Regions from separate parts of the Paenibacillus sp. FSL R5-0744 genome, predicted to be linked through region 1. Evidence: riboswitches for the same ligand, from Rfam matches in the RefSeq annotation. Region 1 holds a riboswitch; each other region holds the start of a gene.
What was found. Region 1 has a riboswitch for cobalamin ahead of MKY19_RS03880 (S-layer homology domain-containing protein). Riboswitches for the same ligand answer to the same signal wherever they lie in the genome.
Positions count from the first base shown of each region.

Region 2: it holds a riboswitch for cobalamin, as region 1 does, so the genes downstream of both, metE (5-methyltetrahydropteroyltriglutamate--homocysteine S-methyltransferase) here and MKY19_RS03880 (S-layer homology domain-containing protein) in region 1, are expected to answer to the same signal.
Region 3: it holds a riboswitch for cobalamin, as region 1 does, so the genes downstream of both, MKY19_RS02375 (anaerobic ribonucleoside triphosphate reductase) here and MKY19_RS03880 (S-layer homology domain-containing protein) in region 1, are expected to answer to the same signal.

Region 1 is NZ_CP150228.1:869,189-875,330, reverse strand. It holds gene MKY19_RS03880 (S-layer homology domain-containing protein) at 1-1,967, opposite strand, end outside; cobalamin riboswitch at 2,132-2,333, opposite strand; gene MKY19_RS03875 (hypothetical protein) at 2,424-3,002, opposite strand; gene MKY19_RS03870 (cellulase family glycosylhydrolase) at 3,222-4,943, shown strand; gene MKY19_RS03865 (transposase) at 5,006-5,299, opposite strand; gene MKY19_RS03860 (hypothetical protein) at 5,325-5,882, opposite strand; gene MKY19_RS03855 (SprT family zinc-dependent metalloprotease) at 5,991-6,142, opposite strand, start outside.
Region 2 is NZ_CP150228.1:5,008,538-5,014,679, forward strand. It holds gene metE (5-methyltetrahydropteroyltriglutamate--homocysteine S-methyltransferase) at 1-1,929, opposite strand, end outside; cobalamin riboswitch at 2,084-2,290, opposite strand; gene MKY19_RS22205 (undecaprenyl-diphosphate phosphatase) at 2,549-3,409, opposite strand; gene MKY19_RS22210 (DedA family protein) at 3,459-4,082, opposite strand; gene MKY19_RS22215 (FtsX-like permease family protein) at 4,100-6,049, opposite strand; gene MKY19_RS22220 (ABC transporter ATP-binding protein) at 6,024-6,142, opposite strand, start outside.
Region 3 is NZ_CP150228.1:533,486-539,627, forward strand. It holds gene nrdG (anaerobic ribonucleoside-triphosphate reductase activating protein) at 1-135, opposite strand, end outside; gene MKY19_RS02375 (anaerobic ribonucleoside triphosphate reductase) at 132-2,117, opposite strand; cobalamin riboswitch at 2,334-2,569, opposite strand; gene MKY19_RS02380 (MTH1187 family thiamine-binding protein) at 2,944-3,252, shown strand; tRNA gene MKY19_RS02385 (tRNA-Thr) at 3,348-3,419, shown strand; gene MKY19_RS02390 (N-acetylmuramoyl-L-alanine amidase) at 3,474-3,812, shown strand; gene MKY19_RS02395 (hypothetical protein) at 3,941-4,171, shown strand; gene MKY19_RS02400 (hypothetical protein) at 4,350-4,505, shown strand; gene MKY19_RS02405 (sporulation protein YjcZ) at 4,536-4,637, shown strand; gene MKY19_RS02410 (NAD(P)H-dependent oxidoreductase) at 5,114-5,656, shown strand; gene MKY19_RS02415 (helix-turn-helix domain-containing protein) at 5,721-6,095, opposite strand.

The DNA of each region.
Region 1 (6,142 bases):
CGATCCACAGCAGCTTTTACATTAGGATCCTTTGCATAGTAAGGTGCAAGTGCTTGCATCGTCATTCCGGTGATATCGGTGTCGGCTTTAGTACCAAATAACGCCCATCCACCAGTCGGTGCTTCTTTTTCTAAAATATACTGAACCAGTTTTTCTCTTGTGGTTTGATCTTTAACGCCTTCTACTACAGGAATATCATAGTTATGACTATCTAAGGCAATTAGTGCAAATATGGGACCATTAAGCCCCTGCTTCTGAACATATTGAAAATCTGCAAGTGCATTTCTTAGATCATAGCCTGCAACATTCGTGATATCTTTTCCGATCGAGGTAAGTCCTAGAATCGCTCTGGAATGCTCAGTACTTTTCGAAGCGTCGAGTTTTCCATCCTTCATTAGCTTAGCTACTTCAGCAGCTACATTGTTATAATAAAGATTGTAATAGCCACTTGGAACCTCGTAATTGGCCCGTGCCAGAGAAAGAATCGACCATTCCCCGCTGCCTGTTCCAAATGACGGATTCTTTACAGTGTTTAGGATATAGGCAAGGTTTTTATTTAATTGTTGTTTTGCTACAACGGTAGTAGGCTGTTCTAATTGAACATCCGTCATGTCATAGAGACGTTTGCTATTATTAATCAGACGATCATAGGATACGAGTGCATATGTACCTTGATCCGTAGCCATAGCGTCTACTTTACCGGTGAGAATATGCTTGAATCCACCATCCGGCCCAGAGAAGCTAAGTAAAGCATCTATAAGTGAATTTCCTTCTTTAATAAACCTAGGGTCACTGTGCGGATCTACGCCTACGCCAGTTAAAGCAACAACAACCTGTGCGATGCTCTCACTGCTTGTGCTTCCCCAGCTTGTGAATCCGCCTTGATCATTTTGTACACTCGATAACCATGCAATCGCCCGATCCACGGCAGCTTTTACATTAGGATCCTTTGCGTAATAAGGTGCAAGTGCTTGCATCGCCATCCCGGTCATATCGACGTCGGCTTTGGTTACACCTAATGCCCAGCCTCCAGCATCTGCTGCACCTTTTTTAACTTCTCTATCCAAGATGTACTGAACCAGGTTTTCTCTTGTGCTTTGATAGATTACTCCCTTCTCATCAGGATCAGGGAATAATACTGGAATTTCGTAGTTATAACTATCTAGTGCAATCAGAGCAAATATGGGACCATTGTTCCCTTGCTTCTGAATATATTGATAATCAGCTAGTGCATTTCTTAGATCATGACCTGCAACATTCGTGATATCTTTTCCGATAGAGGTAAGGCCTAGAATCGCTCTGGAATTCTCTGTGCTTTTACTAGCGTCGAGTTTTCCATCCTTAATTATCGATGCTATTCGCGTAGCTACATTGTTGTAATAGAGATTGTAATAACCGTTAGGTACTTTGTAGTTCGCACGTGCTAGAGAAAGAATCGACCATTCTCCGCTACCTGTTCCAAATGACGGATTCTTTACGGTGTTAACGATGTAGGCCAAACTTTTATCTAACTGTTCTTTGGCAGTGATTTTATAAGTAACCTGATAGGTTACATTATCTGCTTTGTTTCCTGCGCCATCCACAGCCGTTACTGCGATTACGTTACTACCCGGGTTAAGAGATGCTTTGTACTCACCATTAGTAGCTGATAGAACGACTTGGTTCAGCTTAACTACTGGAATAATGTCTTTGTAGACATTGTCTGTAACCACTACTTTGAAGCTTAAATCTTTACTGGATACTTCCTGTTTATCTTGTATACCTTCTATCAAAATCGTAGGCTTCTCTGTATCTGGCTCTTGTACTAACGCATTAATCTGCTCTACTAGAGCTTGATCAACCTCTGTTGTTACAACTGCACTATCGGCAATTGCTTCATTCGCATGAGCCGGGATTACACTTGTAGAGAACGTCGTGATAAATACTGCTACAATAAGTAACCAAGCTAAAAACTTATTTTTCTTCATGTTTCCATAACCCTTCCCTTCTCTTCCTATGTTAAAAAACAGAATAAACTTTCATAACACTACAAAAAAACCACTCAACATAACGTCAAGAGGTTTAAGATAGTGAACCGCAACAATAGCAGGCATATACTATATCAAACACCTCTCTATCGCTCGTAGAGTTTAACGGTGTATTAGAAACAGGCAGATATTCTGGCTCAAGTATCGTCACCCTTGCTACCTTCCCAGTTTCCCAGTGGCACCTTGCAAGGACTCCTCTTTCACAGCGGCGGGACCGCGCGGGATTCACACCCGCTTTCCATTTAACCAATCTATGATTGTAATTCCGAAACATTCATAATTGGCACCTATTGCTAATATTAATTTTTCATGCTTCATCATATCTAATATAGTTGCTTTTGTCATGCAATATTTGTTTTTTGTATAACGAGTAGTTAGCAATAATCCTATTGAATATCAAATCATTCTAACCACAATATATTCTTTTTCTCTCAGCTCAAAACCATCCTCCAGTGACAAAGAGGCCAAATCAAAGATTCGATCATACTTCTTATTACGTGGGAGTCCTTCTTCCTCAGCCCAGCATGTATAGAGCTCGAACTCGGCACCAGATACCCCATAATCTGTCATAAGCCTAAATAACTCCCGACAACACTTGAGTGAGGCGTTATACGATCCCGGTAGAGTATCTTTTAGCTTAGGGGTTACAGAGAAGCCGCCCCAATTCGGTGAAATCCGGTACACATATGGACTCCGAAAATGCTTGCGGATCTCATCGTTCCAATACCCAAGTTCCTCTATAAAAATACCCGCTGCATCTTCTTCCGAGTCGTATACAAGACAGTCCTCATCTCTTAAATGAGATAGATCTGCGATGTCATCCAAAGGAATTATGCCTTGCAGGCGCAGAGCCTCTCTTTGTTTCTTATACTCCGGGGAATTTTTCACTTCATTATATGTCTTTGCTGACGGTACACTGCCTCTTTCTCCTAACGGAAGCTCTGTAGCCGAGCCTATGTAATGAAATCTGCTCACTGGATTGCCCTCCATAACTTTGGAATCACTGCAAATCACTAATTCATATATGAATTTACCACAAATTAGTAAGGTACTCGTTGAAATTATTCTATGTTAGGGTATTTGGTAAGCGTTTACAACGAATTCATGGAGGTGTACGTGTTCATCTAAGCACCAAAGTACCAAGGAAGGTCAGGTTTAAGCATCCTCAAAAATGATCTTACAAAGGAGAATTCAATGACTACTCGAATCCAGAAATCATTCTTATCATTGACCCTTGTCACCGCTCTTCTGCTCTCTTTGTTCTCATCCATTGCCGCCGCTGCCACTAAGGACGAGCAACAAGCTAAGGCAGCACCAAAGAGTAAGATCCAATCCTATGTAGACGATATGCAGCCCGGATGGAACCTTGGCAATACTCTAGATGCTACAGGTGAGGATGAAACCTCCTGGGGCAATCCGCGTGTGACCCAAGAACTGATTAAGAAAATCGCCGCACAAGGCTACAAAAGTATCCGTATTCCTATCACTTGGGATTCACACATAGGCGAAGCACCGAACTACACTATTGATCAAGCTTACCTCGACCGTGTCGAAGAAGTTGTAGGCTGGGCGCTGGACGCCAAGTTATATGTAATGATTAACGTCCATCACGACTCCTGGTTATGGGTAAGTCATATGGAAGAGAAGCATGAGGAAACGCTGGCGCGTTATAATGCAGCATGGACTCAAATTGCGGACCGCTTCAAGGATAAATCCGATAAGCTGATGTTCGAAAGCATTAATGAACCTCGTTTCACAGATGGCGGAAGTACGGATGAAGCGAAGATGGAACAGATGCTTGCAGAGCTCAACAATTCCTTCCATCAGATCGTTCGAAACTCAGGTGGAAAGAATGATGTCCGTCCGCTAGTGCTACCTTCATTAGAGACTTCTCCTACCCAACCTAGAATGGATCAGCTCTACAAGACGATTACAGCTCTTAACGATCCGAACATAATTGCGACCGTTCACTACTATGGCTTCTGGCCGTTCAGTGTGAATATCGCTGGTTACACCACGTTTGAAAAAGATACAAAAAACGATATCACCCAAACTTTTGATAACGCTTACAACACATTCGTGGCCAAAGGAATCCCTGTTATCGTTGGTGAGTTTGGACTGCTAGGATTCGATATAGATACAGGTGTGATTGAACAAGGCGAGAAGCTGAAATTCTTCGAGTACCTTACTTATTATTTAAAAGAAAAGAAAATGACCTCCATGCTCTGGGATAATGGGCAGCATTTCAACCGCAAAACGTATAAGTGGTCCGATTCTGAGCTGCAGGGTGTATTAATGTCTGGTCTGAAGGAACGTTCCTCCAGCACTGAAAGCGATCTGGTCTATCTAAAAAAAGGGGCAGCGATCAAAGACACCAAGGTGAAGCTGAACCTAAACGGCAATAAGCTAACCACGATTAGTGCAAATGGGAAGTATCTAACAAAGGGAAAAGATTACACCTTGAATGGCGAGGAGCTCACACTCAAAGCCAGCCAACTCAAAAAACTCACAGCTTCCCAAAAATACGGTGAAAATGCTGTGTTAACGTTGAAATTCAACAAAGGTGTTGCGTGGAGACTAAAGATCATCGTGAATGACACTGCCAAATTAAGTGATGCCAAAGGTACGACTGAATCGTTTGCGATTCCAACTACCTTTAATGGTAACCAGCTTGCCACGATGGAGGCTGTCTATACCGCTGGTGGCAATGCAGGCCCGCAAGACTGGACACCATTCAAGGAGTTCGGCAATACGTTCTCACCCTCTTATAACACGAAAGAAATCAAGCTGCTTCCAGCCTTCTTTAAAGATGTTAAAGATGGAGAGGTCATCTTGAAATTCCACTTCTGGAATGGTGATATCCTTACGTACAAGATCACGAAGAGTGGAACAAACGTTGTAGGAAAATCTTCTTAACTTTCGCTGTATAACATAAAAAGAAGTGTCCCTTCACGGGGACACTCCTTTTTTTAACTACATCATACATATACTTCTTCATACGTCATCAACATCAAGCGATAGACCAGATATACTCCAAGATAAGCTCCCGTTAAAAGGAACATTGGATTCAAAAAAATCGCATGGATCGAGGTCATAAATACCGTGTTATCTCTTAATATTCCATATATAGCTAGGGCAGAAATATTACCTAAAATAAGCGTAGACAACACAGAAGCTACATTAAAAACAATACGCCACTTTATCCATTTCCGTTGTATCATTAGCATGGCGACGGGAACCACTATACTGCCAAATACGATTAGAAATTTCATTTAGCCAGCCACCTCAGTATCTCTTTTAATCCTCCAGTTCAACACTTTCGATTTGCCCCTCGGCATTCACTGTCCACTCGATATCAACACCTGGCATCAAACCAAGCATGTCCTCATCTTCGATCACTACATGATCGGGAATGGTTATGCTTTGCTCTCCCCCACCTTCGACTTTAACGGTAACCTGTTTACCATTAGACGTAGTAATCTTCCCATCATATTCAATCTGCTGCAAAACAATCTTTTGGCTCGGATCCGTAATGGTAACCCGCTTGCCTCCGTCTGTCAGCAGCTCAATCTTTTTATGATAGCCGTCCTTTAAAGTGACTTCCTTAATGACTCTCTGAACGCTAACATCCGCCGGAAGTCCCTCTGTATTTGTACCGGATGATGCATTGGGTTGTTCTGTTGCATTGTTCGTAGCCGCAGGTGCAGTGGCTTCTGTTATAGGTGTTGGAGTTACTTGTGTGGTTTCATTGGCAGTTTTAGAGCAGCCACTTAATAGGACGGTGCAGGCACAGATCAAACAAAGAATTGAAGTTCGAATCTGGCGTTGTGAATTTCCTTTATTCTGTGTCATCATTTACCTCCGCATTTAAATTTCTTCCAGTTCTATTTTGTGAACATAGTTTTACCTCTTCCCTTCCTTTTATTCACCAGAAAATGGACCATCTGAATTAATCTCTGATTATCACAGCGTCATAGCACGCCCATATCTAGCTAAATACTCTTCCTTCTCCTTATAATCCGGCATGAGGCTTCCAACCTTTCGCCAAAAAGAGCGGTCATGATTCATATGAAGTAAATGACACAGTTCATGGATGATTACATAATCGATAACTT
Region 2 (6,142 bases), 2.7 Mb from region 1:
TTGTGTCGTAGCCTTCACATGATTCGTCGCGATACGGAACGACTTCACCGCCCAATTCAAGTATGCCTCATGATCTTCAGCCTTCAAAGGAAGTCCTTCACGGATAGCCGGTTCATCTACTTGAATCATCTCTATGCCTGCATCCTCCAATACTTTAACTTCATGACGGAGCGCTAAGGCAATTTGATTCGCTACTGCTTCCCGACTAAGATCATCACGTACGAAAGACCAATTGAGAATCGTAACAGGACCAGTCAACATACCTTTAACAGGAAGGGAAGTTAACGACTGAGCATAGACGCTTTCTTTTACAGTCATAGGCTGGATAAAAGCTATATCCGCATAAATAACTGGTGGCTTAACGCAGCGTGATCCGTAGGATTGAACCCAGCCATTACTAGTAAATAAGTAACCATCCAACTTCTCCCCGAAAAACTCCACCATATCGGTTCTTTCGAACTCACCGTGCACGAGTACATCCAGACCCAGCTTTTCTTGGAAAGTGATTGCATCTGCAATCTGCTCACGAACGAACCCGTCGTAACGCTCTTGATTCCATACGCCTTTACGCCATTTCAACCTTGCCTGGCGCACTTCTACGGTCTGTGGAAAGCTTCCGATTGTTGTCGTTGGCAGAAGTGGCAGCTGCCACTTCTCCTGCTGCACCTTCAGGCGTTCAGCAAAAGGTAAGCTACGTTGGTCTGGTAAATCTGTAAGTCCGAGAACTTGCTCGGCCACATCCTTACGACCGCGTTCAGGAAGTGCACGGAAGGCAGTAAGGGCTTCACGACTGGCCGTCAACGCAGCAGCAGCTTCTGCTGTACCCTCTAAGGCTGCGGCAAGCAGGCCAAGCTCTCTAAGCTTCTCATCGGCAAAAGCTAAAGCAGCCTTAACGGTGGCCTTCAGCTTCACCTCACCCTGAACAGTAACCGGAACATGCAGCAAACTGCAAGAAGGCTGTATAATAAGACGATCAAGTGATACATGTACACTCAGCTTCTCGATTAGCTGCAGCTTAGCATCCAGATCTGAGCGCCAGATGTTGCGTCCGTCAATAATACCCGCTCCCAGCCACTTATCCTCAGGCCAGCCAAGACGTTCAATCGATGCCAGGTTCGTCCCGCCATCATGGACAAAATCAAGACCTAAACCTTGTACCGGAAGTTTGAACAGCGCCTCCAGCGGTTCAGCAGCTTCAAAGTAAGTCTGCAGAATAATATTTAATCCAGGCACGGATTCAGCAATTTCTGTGTAAATCGAGTGAAGTAAGGATAATTCTGATTCATTTATTCCTGTAACAATCGCTGGTTCATCAATTTGTACCCAGCTTACTCCTTCTTGCTTCAGTTCCTGCAACAGCTGAACGTAAACCGGAAGAAACCGAGCAGCAATCTTCGCAATATCCGCAGATGCAAAACCTTTTGACAACTTAAGGAATGTATAAAGGCCTAAAACCACAGGTTTACCCTCAATTCCCGCTTGGGACTTGGCAAAACGATAAGCAGCCAGTGGTTTATTCTCGGTCAGACGCGGCGTTTGTGCACCGATCTCTGGAACGATGTAATGATAGTTCGTATTGAACCATTTAGTCATCTCGCAAGCAGTAGCCTCAGCATTTCCTCTAGCCATCGCAAAATAAAGATCAAGCCCAATATCGCCACCATCATACGCATAACGTGGAGGTACGATCCCGAACATTACAGCTGTATCTAGCACATGATCGTAGAACGTAAAATCATTTACCGGAATTAAATCAATTCCTGCCTCCTGCTGAGTCTTCAAATGCTGAAGCTGAATTCCTGTCATTTCAGTACGGAACGCTTCCTCATTTATTTTTCCCGCCCAGAAGGCTTCCAACGTTTTCTTCCACTCGCGGTTTTTTCCGATTCTTGGATAGCCAAGATTGCTTACTTTTACTTTGTTCGTCACTTTGCAGCTCCCCTTCTCCATCTTCTTATTTTGGACTCGATATCACTTGCATTCCTTTAAAAAAGAGCGCCCCTTCCCTAAAAAAGTCAAAGGGAAAGACGCCCATAATATACCTATGGTTAACGTCTAACACCTTCCTATCCTTCGTAGGTGAAGCAGTGCTGTTGAAACAGGCAGGTCTCCTGGCTAGCGGTGTCAGCATCCTTAGCAGTCTTCCCAGCAGTAGTAAATTGCCAGTGACATATGTTGCTATGGACTCTTCCGTTACAGTGGCGGGACCGCATCGGCTTCAAACCGAATTTCCCTATTAAGCCTACCGAATTACTAATTTCCGGCAAGCACCTGTCTCCGATATTGTCAAGCTAAAACGCCTTCAGCGTCCTTTTAAGGACGGTAAGCGTTTATGCGAGAATGATAAGAAAGGATTTCGTGATACTTATACTTTCTTATCATCCATAAGCTAAAACGCCTTCAGCGTCTTTTTAAGGACGGTAAGCGTTTATGCGAGAATTATAAGGATAAAGTGAGTGTCTTAAATCTGATGTCATCATACGTGAAAGCCCCCGTCATCTGCAATAGATTACGGGGGCTTTTGTTATATCGATTCCTTATAACGGATTTAGAAAAACACGAAATATACTACTGCAGCAAGTACTATGCGATATATAGCAAATGGTAAAAGCTTAATCCGGTTGATCAATTTCAAGAAGAAACGCATCGATAATAGTGCAAATACAAAGGCACTGATAAAGCCTGCAATGAAGAACGGCAGGGCATCGATGGTGAAATATTGCCAGTTCTTCATCAGTGAGAGTAAACTGGCGCCTGCCATGATTGGAACAGCCATAATAAACGTGAAATCAGCAGCAGCGCGATGACTCATACCCAGAAGAACACCACCAGAAATCGTCGACCCGGAACGGGAAAATCCCGGCCACAAGGAGAAGCACTGGACCAGACCAACACCTAGCGCCTGCTTATATGTAATCTGATCGACACTCTCCGTTTGAATCTTCTTTGGTCCGAATAGATCCGCAATAATCATTAATACAGCACCGACTACTAGACCGATTAACACGGTGGATGTAGAGAATAAATGCTCGTCAATATAATCATTAAACAGAACCCCCAGCACGCCTGCTGGCACTAAACCTACAAGCACCTGTGTAAGCTTAAGGTGGCCGCCTTTTTCAAGCTGTGGTTGTTGATCGGTTACAGGATCCAACTGCTTGCGGCTGAAGCGCTTTAAGCCCAGCAATTCAATGAACCTATTTCTAAAAATAACTACAACTGCTAATATTGACCCCAGCTGTATAACCACTTTGAACGTATTGGCCGTATATTGCCCAAATAACTCTGTCGATTTTAACCACATATCATCAACAATAATCATATGACCTGTGGAGGATACCGGAGCAAATTCAGTCAATCCTTCAACAATTCCCAAAATAATAGCTTTAATAATCGTTAATAGCTCCATTTTTTCTCCTCCTTTTAATCATAACTTTTATCTATAAGTCCTTCTCGGCTCAACCTTCGGTGTTCATTTTCCGGCTGCGCTTGCGGAAGAACAAATACCCAAGGATCACTACTCCACCTGCAAGAAGCACGTACACTACGTTGGAGTACATATCCATATACATGGCGATGTCTTCCCAGGACTCACCCAATGCCGCACCAATAAGCACCAGCAATAGATTCCATCCCAGCGTACCAATCGTTGTGAAGATCATAAACACTCCAAATTTCATGCCCGACATCCCTGCAGGGATCGAAATCAAACTACGCACTAGTGGAACCATCCGACAAAATAATACGGTCCAATAGCCATATTTGTCAAACCAAGCGTCAGCCTTGTGGATGTCCTTTTTGCTAATCCGGAGTAGGCCGCCCCAGCGTTCAACGATCTTTTCCAATCGATTTACATCCAACAAACGACCGATATAATAGAGAATTACTGCACCCAGCAGTGAGCCAAGCGTAGCAGCAATAATTACACCAGGAATGGTCAAATTCGTTGTGGTTGTCATGAATCCGCCAAAAGGAAGGATCACTTCGGAAGGAATCGGTGGAAATATATTTTCAAAAGCGAGCATCAGGAAAATACCAAAGTAACCAAACTGCTCCATAAAATCTGTAATCCATGCTTGCATTTCGTAACCCCCATTATTCAGATCAAGTTCTTCTTCAAGTTGCGTAAATAACGGCTGCGAATAAAAAAGAAGTAAAGTCCCTGGACAGCCAAATATCCCAATAACACCGCCCCGGTCTCCACAGCAATAGATAAGTAAAACAACCGCTGAAGCGCAATAAAGGCAAACACACTATGCAAAATGGCTACCCCAACCGGAACAAAAAACAACAACGACAATTGTATCGTTACAATTCGGTTTAGCTCTTGATCTGTAAGTCCCATTTTGGACAATGTAGAATATTGATGGCGATCATGATCTAGATCTGTATACAGCCGGAAGTAAAGGAAGCTGCCTGCTGCAATGAAAAAGACAGTGCCCACCAGTAAAGAAGCGAATAGCATCGTGTTGTACAATGTTCTTTGTATTTCAAACAGCGTGCCGCTAACAACAATCGCGTATGGCGAGTTACTTTCATAGGACCGTTTCCCTTTATGAGCAAGATCCGCCGCTATACCTACTGTTCGCGGGAAATCATCCATGTAAAATCCTGTATACAAATCGGTCTGTACGGGATGAATGGCCTTGTAAAGCTCATCGCTAATCACAACACCACTGAAATCTCCCCCATCCCTTCCATCCAGCTCCGGCAATAGATATTCGGCAATCGGAACATGCTGGGTATAGCCCATTTCTCGAATGGAAAGACCTTGCTTCAGGCTGTATACCGGCTTTACTCTACCCGCTTGCAGACTCCGGTCTCGTTGCGAACCGATCATCACCAGTCCTTCATCTCTACTTAGAGGCTGCTCATCCGTCGTAAACCCTGCACGAAGCAGAGCAAGCTTATAATCACTGTAAGCAATCAAGGGAAGCCTTAACGTGCGATCTGGCCCGGTCTGAGATTCCACCTCTGCGTATTTAATCGGAATACTAAGTGTCTCATAGGGTAAACCGAGCGTTGTAAGCTCTTCCTTAATTTCGTCCAAATGCTGATCAAAAGGATCCTGCAATTGATTGCCTTTGGCTACATAACCAACTGCTGCGGGATAGTCCAATTTCAACTCTCTGGAAAGCGTATGGATCGATGCGAATACTCCCACTGAAGTAAAAGATACTGCGGATACAATCGTCACCATAAAGAACATTCGGGCATTCTCTTTCCAGCGGTAAGACAAACCCGATAAAGTAATGATATTCGTGTGGTTCCAATACAGGCGCCGGATCGTCTTAAGTAGTTTAACAGTGTAAATACTGAGCTGAGTATAAAAGAGATAGGTACCCGCAACCGTAATTATAACGACGGGGAACATCACCTTTTCAACCGAAGCCGCTTGTGCTGTAGCTGCCATAAAATAGCCCGTTAACAGCAATAAAGCAGACAGTATAGATAACACCAAGGAAACTTTAGGTTCCTCTTCTGCTTTTCGTTCTCCCTGAAACAGCCGCATCAGTGATTCATTCCCAATAAAGAAGAACGTGCTTAGCGAGATTAGAATAAATAACAGCGCAAAGCTACATATCGTTAGTACAAGCGCCTGCCATGGAAGATGAAACGTTAAAAGAGGTATCCCTAGAAAAGTAGATCCGATCATCAAAAACAACTTACCTAGAATTAACCCAAGTAAAGTACCTGTCAGGATGGCAGAGGTGCCGATCATCATATTTTCCAAAAATACCATCATGTTCAGCTGTCGCTTCGTCATTCCATGCATCAATAAAATCCCAAACTCCATCTTACGTGACTGCAGGAATGATCCGACCGATACAAGAACGAACAACGAGCAAAACACATAAATAATGGCTTCTGCCGCCATCATTGTATGAGCAGCTGTACTATAAACCAAGCTCTTAGAAATATCCGGATGGTAAATAAACAATGCGCACACAAAAAAGATCATCACTGAAAAAGCACTGACGACAAAATAAGCCGCATATTTACGCTTGTTACGTGTAACATTCCTATAAGCGAATTGCCGAAAGGTCATGGCTAGTTCCCCCAAGCAGAGACAACATATCAATGATACTTTGGAAGAAGGCGCCTCGGCTGCTCCCCCTGTACATTTCACTATAGAAACGTC
Region 3 (6,142 bases), 340 kb from region 1:
TTCTCCATATTTAAAGTTCCATGTCTCGGGATTAAAGCATCCCGGGCAACGATGACGGCAGCCGCTGATGAAGAGGACGGCCCGCATGCCCTCTCCCTCGTTAATCGACTCCGGATAGTATCCGCAAATATTCATAGATGCTTAACGCGATCCCGTACTTCGGCTTGTTTGGCGGCATTGAAGCGGGTCTGATAGTCGCCAGTTAAATAACCTGTAACTCTGCGCAAACGACGGATGTGCACGTCATTCTCATGTGCGTTGCAGGAAGGACAGTTTGTCCCAATTACGCCTTCGTATCCGCAGCTGGAGCAGCGGTCAATCGGATGGTTAATGCTGAAGTAGCTGACCTGTTGTTCTAGTGCATATTTAATGATTTTGATAAAAGCAGATGGATTGCTGCGGGCATTGCCATTTAATTCGACATAAGAAATAGCCCCGGCATTGCAGTATTCATGGAAAGGAGCTTCCAAGCTGATCTTCTGAGCAGCACCTAGATCGTAGTATACAGGGATGTGGAAAGAGTTCGTATAATACTCACGGTCAGTTACGCCCGGAATAGAACCCAGTACCTTGCGATCAATCTTGGTGAATTTGCCGGACAGGCCCTCTGCTGGTGTTGCGAACAAGGTAATGTTGAGATTAAGTTCCTCACTTTTAAGGTCGCAATACTCCCGCATGTGACGCACGATAGCCACAGCCTTGGCATGGACTTCCATATCCTCGCCATGGTGTTTGCCGTACATGGCTTTCATGCATTCCGCCATACCGATGAAGCCAAGCGACAGACTACCATGCTTCAGCAGTTCGCCTACAGAGTCTTCAGGAGCGAGATTTTCGCCGCCTTCCCAGACGCCTTCTCGCATCATGAAATCGGATGCTTTAGCTTTTTGCGCGCTTTGGATGTGGAACCGATGAAGAAGTCCTTCCAGCGCAATATCCATATAGTGATTTAGATCCTCATAGAAGCCAGCTTCGTCTGCGACGGTACGTCGGCCTGTTACTGTGCCGTGTGCTAGACCGAGCCGAACCAGATTCAGTGTATTAAAGGAAAGGTTGCCCTTCCCGGAGCAATGATTACGCCCAAAACGGTCACCGAGCACTCGGGTGCGGCAGCCCATTGTAGCAAATTCCGTATCAGGATCACTTGGATCATAATACTGCAAGTTTAGCGGAGCGTCCAGATTAGCGAAGTTCGGATATAGTCTGCGTGCAGAACATTCCGCCGCTTTTAAGAACAATTCATAGTTAGGATCGCCTTGCTGTTGATTGACTCCTTGCTTGCATTTGAAGATTTGAATCGGGAACACAGGTGTTTCTCCGCTGCCAAGTCCGTTCATCGTTGCTGTTAGCAGGGAGCTGATCACAAGCTGACCTTCTGGTGAAGTACAAGTACCATAATTGATGCTGGTAAACGGAATTTGCCCACCGGATCGGCTGGACATGGTGTTGAGATTATGTACCATACTTTCAGCCGCTTGCAGGGTTTCGATTTCGGTTTCCTTTAGTGCAAAACGAAATGCTTTTGGATATAACTCCGCCAGATCGGTCCGGCTCATTGTAATCTCGCCCAAAGAATCATTAGCTTGTCCCTCATCAAAATAATCCAGACCCTTGCGGAACAGCTTAGCGAAGGATTTGGTTACATAAGGTGCCAGATCATAGTCGAGCTTATTGGCGGATACGCCGCCATATTGAGCATTTTGCTGGGATTGAAAAATAATTGCTACCAGTGACATAGCTGTCATTATGGAGTTCGGAGGACGAACACTGCCGTTGCCGGTGTTGAAGCCTTCGCGGAGAAGCTTATCAAACGGGATAAAAATGCAGTTAGTCGTTCCGATTGCGTATTGATCCAGATCATGCACATAGACGACATTGTCATCAATGGCTTGCACTAGCTGCGGCGGCATCGTAAAGTTGCGGGCGTACCATTTTGAATATTCACTGCCGAACTTGCTCATTTTACCGGAGAAACTCTCTCCGTTCAAATTGGCATTCTCGCGCAGCAGGTCCAAATCCCGGCTGTCGATAATATCGCGTCCTAAATCAATGAGCTCTTCTAAAAGAACTTCTCGTGCATTTGTTGTACCGTTAAATTGTCTCTCCAACAACGTCATTGTATAGCTCTCCTCTCAGTCTATCGTCCTATCATTAAGAAGTGGGGCCGCATAAGCGGCCGTATATTCATTGTGATCTCATAAAAAAAGCATCCTCTAGCGAGGATGGCAGAAAATGCCCGATGCGTTATGTAAATATCCACACAGATATTTGTAGTGGCCTCTAAGAAGATGACCGCATGCGGACACCGTTCCTGTTCCTCGCAGGCACTCATAGTTGGTGTCGTCGAAACAGGCAGGTCTCCTGGCTTCCGTAGGACCTCTCAGCGCCTTCCCAAGGGGGCTCTTACCCCTCAGTGGCTTCTGCTAGGAGATCTGCCCATCTTAAGCTTCTAAAAGCTTGTAAGGGGCATCCGGTTACAGTGGCGGGACCGCAGCGGATTTTCACCGTACTTCCCTATTAAGCTCTAATTCCGATAAAGGATCAAAGCGCCTGTCTCCACTATATTTTGTTGTCGTTAGATAAAAATAACCCAAGATGTTGTGTTTGTAAACAGTTTTTTAGAAAACCCGCGCGGGGAGCGGGTTCTTCAAAAGTACTCCACAAATGATCCACAGGCTGTCCATAAGTAATCCACAATTGATCCACAGGCATATAAAAAATGATTCATAAATTGTCCGAAAAGATGCCACAAAGAGTCCATAAATGTAGTGCAGATGACCCTAGAATTCATGTTAGAAAAAATACTTGTGGCGAAAGTCATATTTCGGAGAATTTTGGGGAAAGAAGAAGGGGCATAATAAAGCTGAGATCATTTGTGGGAGAGCGGTGGTGTTGTTACAATAGAAGGAGACACATACTTTAAAATTCCGAGGAGGTATTCCCATGCCTATTGCTGAAGTAACCGTTATTCCGATTGGAACAGGTAGTACGAGCCTTAGCAGCTATGTTGCGGATATGCAGCGAGTGCTGAAGACGGTAGAAGGGATTACTTATGAGCTTACATCCATGGGTACAATCATCGAAGGGCCTCTTCAGCGTATTTTTGCTGCAGTCGAAGCGCTGCACGAGTCTCCTTTTGCCGCAGGTGCAGAGCGTGTCTCTACCTCACTTAAAATAGACGACCGCCGCGATAAACCCTCCACTAGCCGTGGAAAGCTGGAGTCTGTGGAGCGTAAACTACAGGTGGAATAGCAGTTCGGGAGAGTAGGGAAATAGGGAGAAATAGGCTTGCGTTTCTGGCTGAAAGTTGTATAATATTTTTTGTTTGACAGAAAAATCGGCCTTAAGCTGGTGTAGCTCAGGGGTAGAGCAACGCACTCGTAATGCGTAGGCCGGGGGTTCAATTCCCTTCACCAGCATCCCAAAAAACCATATTTGGCGCGGATTCTTGAAGTTTGGGGAGTCGCGCTTTTTTGTTTCTTCTACCATTCTTCTACCGAAAGAGTGTCTTTTCCGCTTGTAATGGAGTCCCCAACGACCGGGGCCAAAAGGCAAAAAACCTGCACGTGGTGCGTGAGAGCAACATGCCTGCAGTACTCACGGAGAATTTATTTTTGGATGTGGCAACCGACGCTGCCAAACTCAAAAAAGATGTGGTTATCCAAGCAATCATTGATAGCCATGTGATCGGGATTGCAAAGTACCTAGGGCTGAAAAAGAAGGAAACAGCGAATCAGGGCAACAATGACAATAAAGTGGTAGTACTCGTAAACGGCAAGAAAGAGCAAGTAAGAGCAAGTAAGAGCAAGTAAGACAGTTAACCTTACAAAGTGAACTGGAAAGTTAATTTGTCGAGCCGGAAGTTTTGGGCGCTGCTGGCCGTTACCGGCGTAACCTCTCATCATAAAATAAAGTAATACGAGCGAGGGGGAGTTTCCTGATGGATGCTTATTGCAGCTGCTTGCGCTACATGAATAGAAGAGTGCGGATTCTGACTAAAGATGGTAGACAGCACGTAGGCGTAATTACAAATGTGGACAGAAATAATGTTTACTTAAGAACGGAACATAACGGATCTGTGCACACTTCAGCTTTTTTTGGTAATCCTTTTGCTACAAATGACATCTTAACCTTGAGTTTGTTCACTCTGCTGGCTATAGCCCTTATTTAAAAAATCATAAAACCGGGAAAAACCGCCCACTGGCTTCGGCTGGTGGGTATTTTTTTGTTTTTTACGAAATGTCGGATCCCGCAACAGGCCTACTATTTTCGTTTCTTTTTTACCCAAGCACCGATACAAATCCCGCATATCTTAGTTTTGTATCCAATTAAAAAGGAGGAATTGACAAATGGGCGAAGTACGTGGAGAACGTTGTTGCGGCGTTGGTGAACGTGAACGTGAACGTGAACCTGAACGTTTTGTTGGTGGAGCCTTTACATCCACAGGGGCAATCTTAGTGCTCTTTATCCTACTGGTCATCATTACAAAAGCTTGTATATTTTAAATTGTATTCAATTACAAAGGAGGAGTTAAAATGGGCGAATTCGCAGGAGGATATGGTGGCTTTACTTCTACCGCCGCAATTCTGGTTCTGTTTATCTTGTTGGTAATCATCTCTAAGACTTTGTTTATTTAAGTTTCAAACCTCCCAATATAGCTGCACCTTATTAAATCCGCCAGTACTCATGCTGGTGGATTTTTTTCATACATAATCAAAGACGCACCCTGTCAACCTTAAGTGGTAGTCGAGTATCCCAAATGGATTATGTTGAAATTATGCGGAAGTACCGTACCCTGCCAGTAATGGTGGGGTATTTCTTTGCGTTCAGGCAAATTTTTTTATCAGTGATATAGAGTTCATACACATAACGTTACATCCGTCTAACCTTTACTCAAGTAAAATGGCGGAATGACCCAGTCTCTCTTGTGTGATATTTGGGTGTACACCGAAGACGAGATTCGCCCCGAAGACTATACATCAATCATACGTGCAGGCAGGTTGCAGTGCTTACCTTTAGGTAAGTACGTGAACTAAAAGTGCATACTTACGCGATGGCATAGTGGGAGGTATACTCAAGTCCTAAATCTGATTCAAACATGGAGGATACACCAATGAAAACACTTATTGTCGTCACGCACCCAAACATCGAAACATCCGTCGTTAATAAACGCTGGATCGAAGAACTCCGTAAATATCCAGACAAATATACGGTGCACGAGCTGTACAAAGCCTATCCCGATGAAAAAATCAACGTGGAAAAGGAACAACAGCTGATTGAAGCGCATGATAAGCTCGTCTTACAATTCCCTGTCTACTGGTTTAGTAGTCCACCTCTGCTTAAAAAGTGGTTGGACGAAGTATTTACTTACGGATGGGCATATGGTTCGAAGAGTGATAAATTAAGAAATCGAAAAATCGCATTAGCTGTAACTGCCGGAGGAAGTGAAAAAGACTTTAGTGAAGAAGGTAAACTCGGCTACGGGCTTGACCGTATTTTATCTCCCTTTGACACGACTTTTTTGTACTGCAACGCTGATTATCGTTCCTTCTATGCCATTTATGGCACGGAATCTGAGACGGTAGGAAGTACGGATTACTTGAAGAAATTGGATGTCAGTTCGCAAGGCTATGTTGAATTTATCGAAAATATGTAATTAGAATTGAAACAAAAAGCAGCATTTTCATTAATGGAAATGCTGCTTTTGTCATAAGTTGTCGTTAAATCGTAAAAGGTATGGTTATCTCTTGCGCGGCTGGAACGAAGTTTTTCTCTCCCCAAGTGCACATCATATCCAGCACCGGAATAAGCGATTGGCCCTTCTCGGTCAAGGAATACTCAACTTTAGGGGGGATCTGGGGGAATTCCTCGCGCCTGACGAGACAGTCGGCTTCCAGTTCTTTCAACATAACGCTTAACGTCTTAAAAGGTATTGTGCCGATACCCCGTTGCAGTTCATTGAACCGCACGATCTTGTTTTCAGAGAGATAGTAGAGAATAGTCATTTTATATTTACCACTAATGATAGACAAGGTGTAGCCAAAGCTAGTGTCCTTCTGCTGAATGCCAGGTGGTATACAGATTTCATCACTCATGGGCTATTACCCTCCTTCAGAAAATATTCAACGAAAAGGCAAACGCC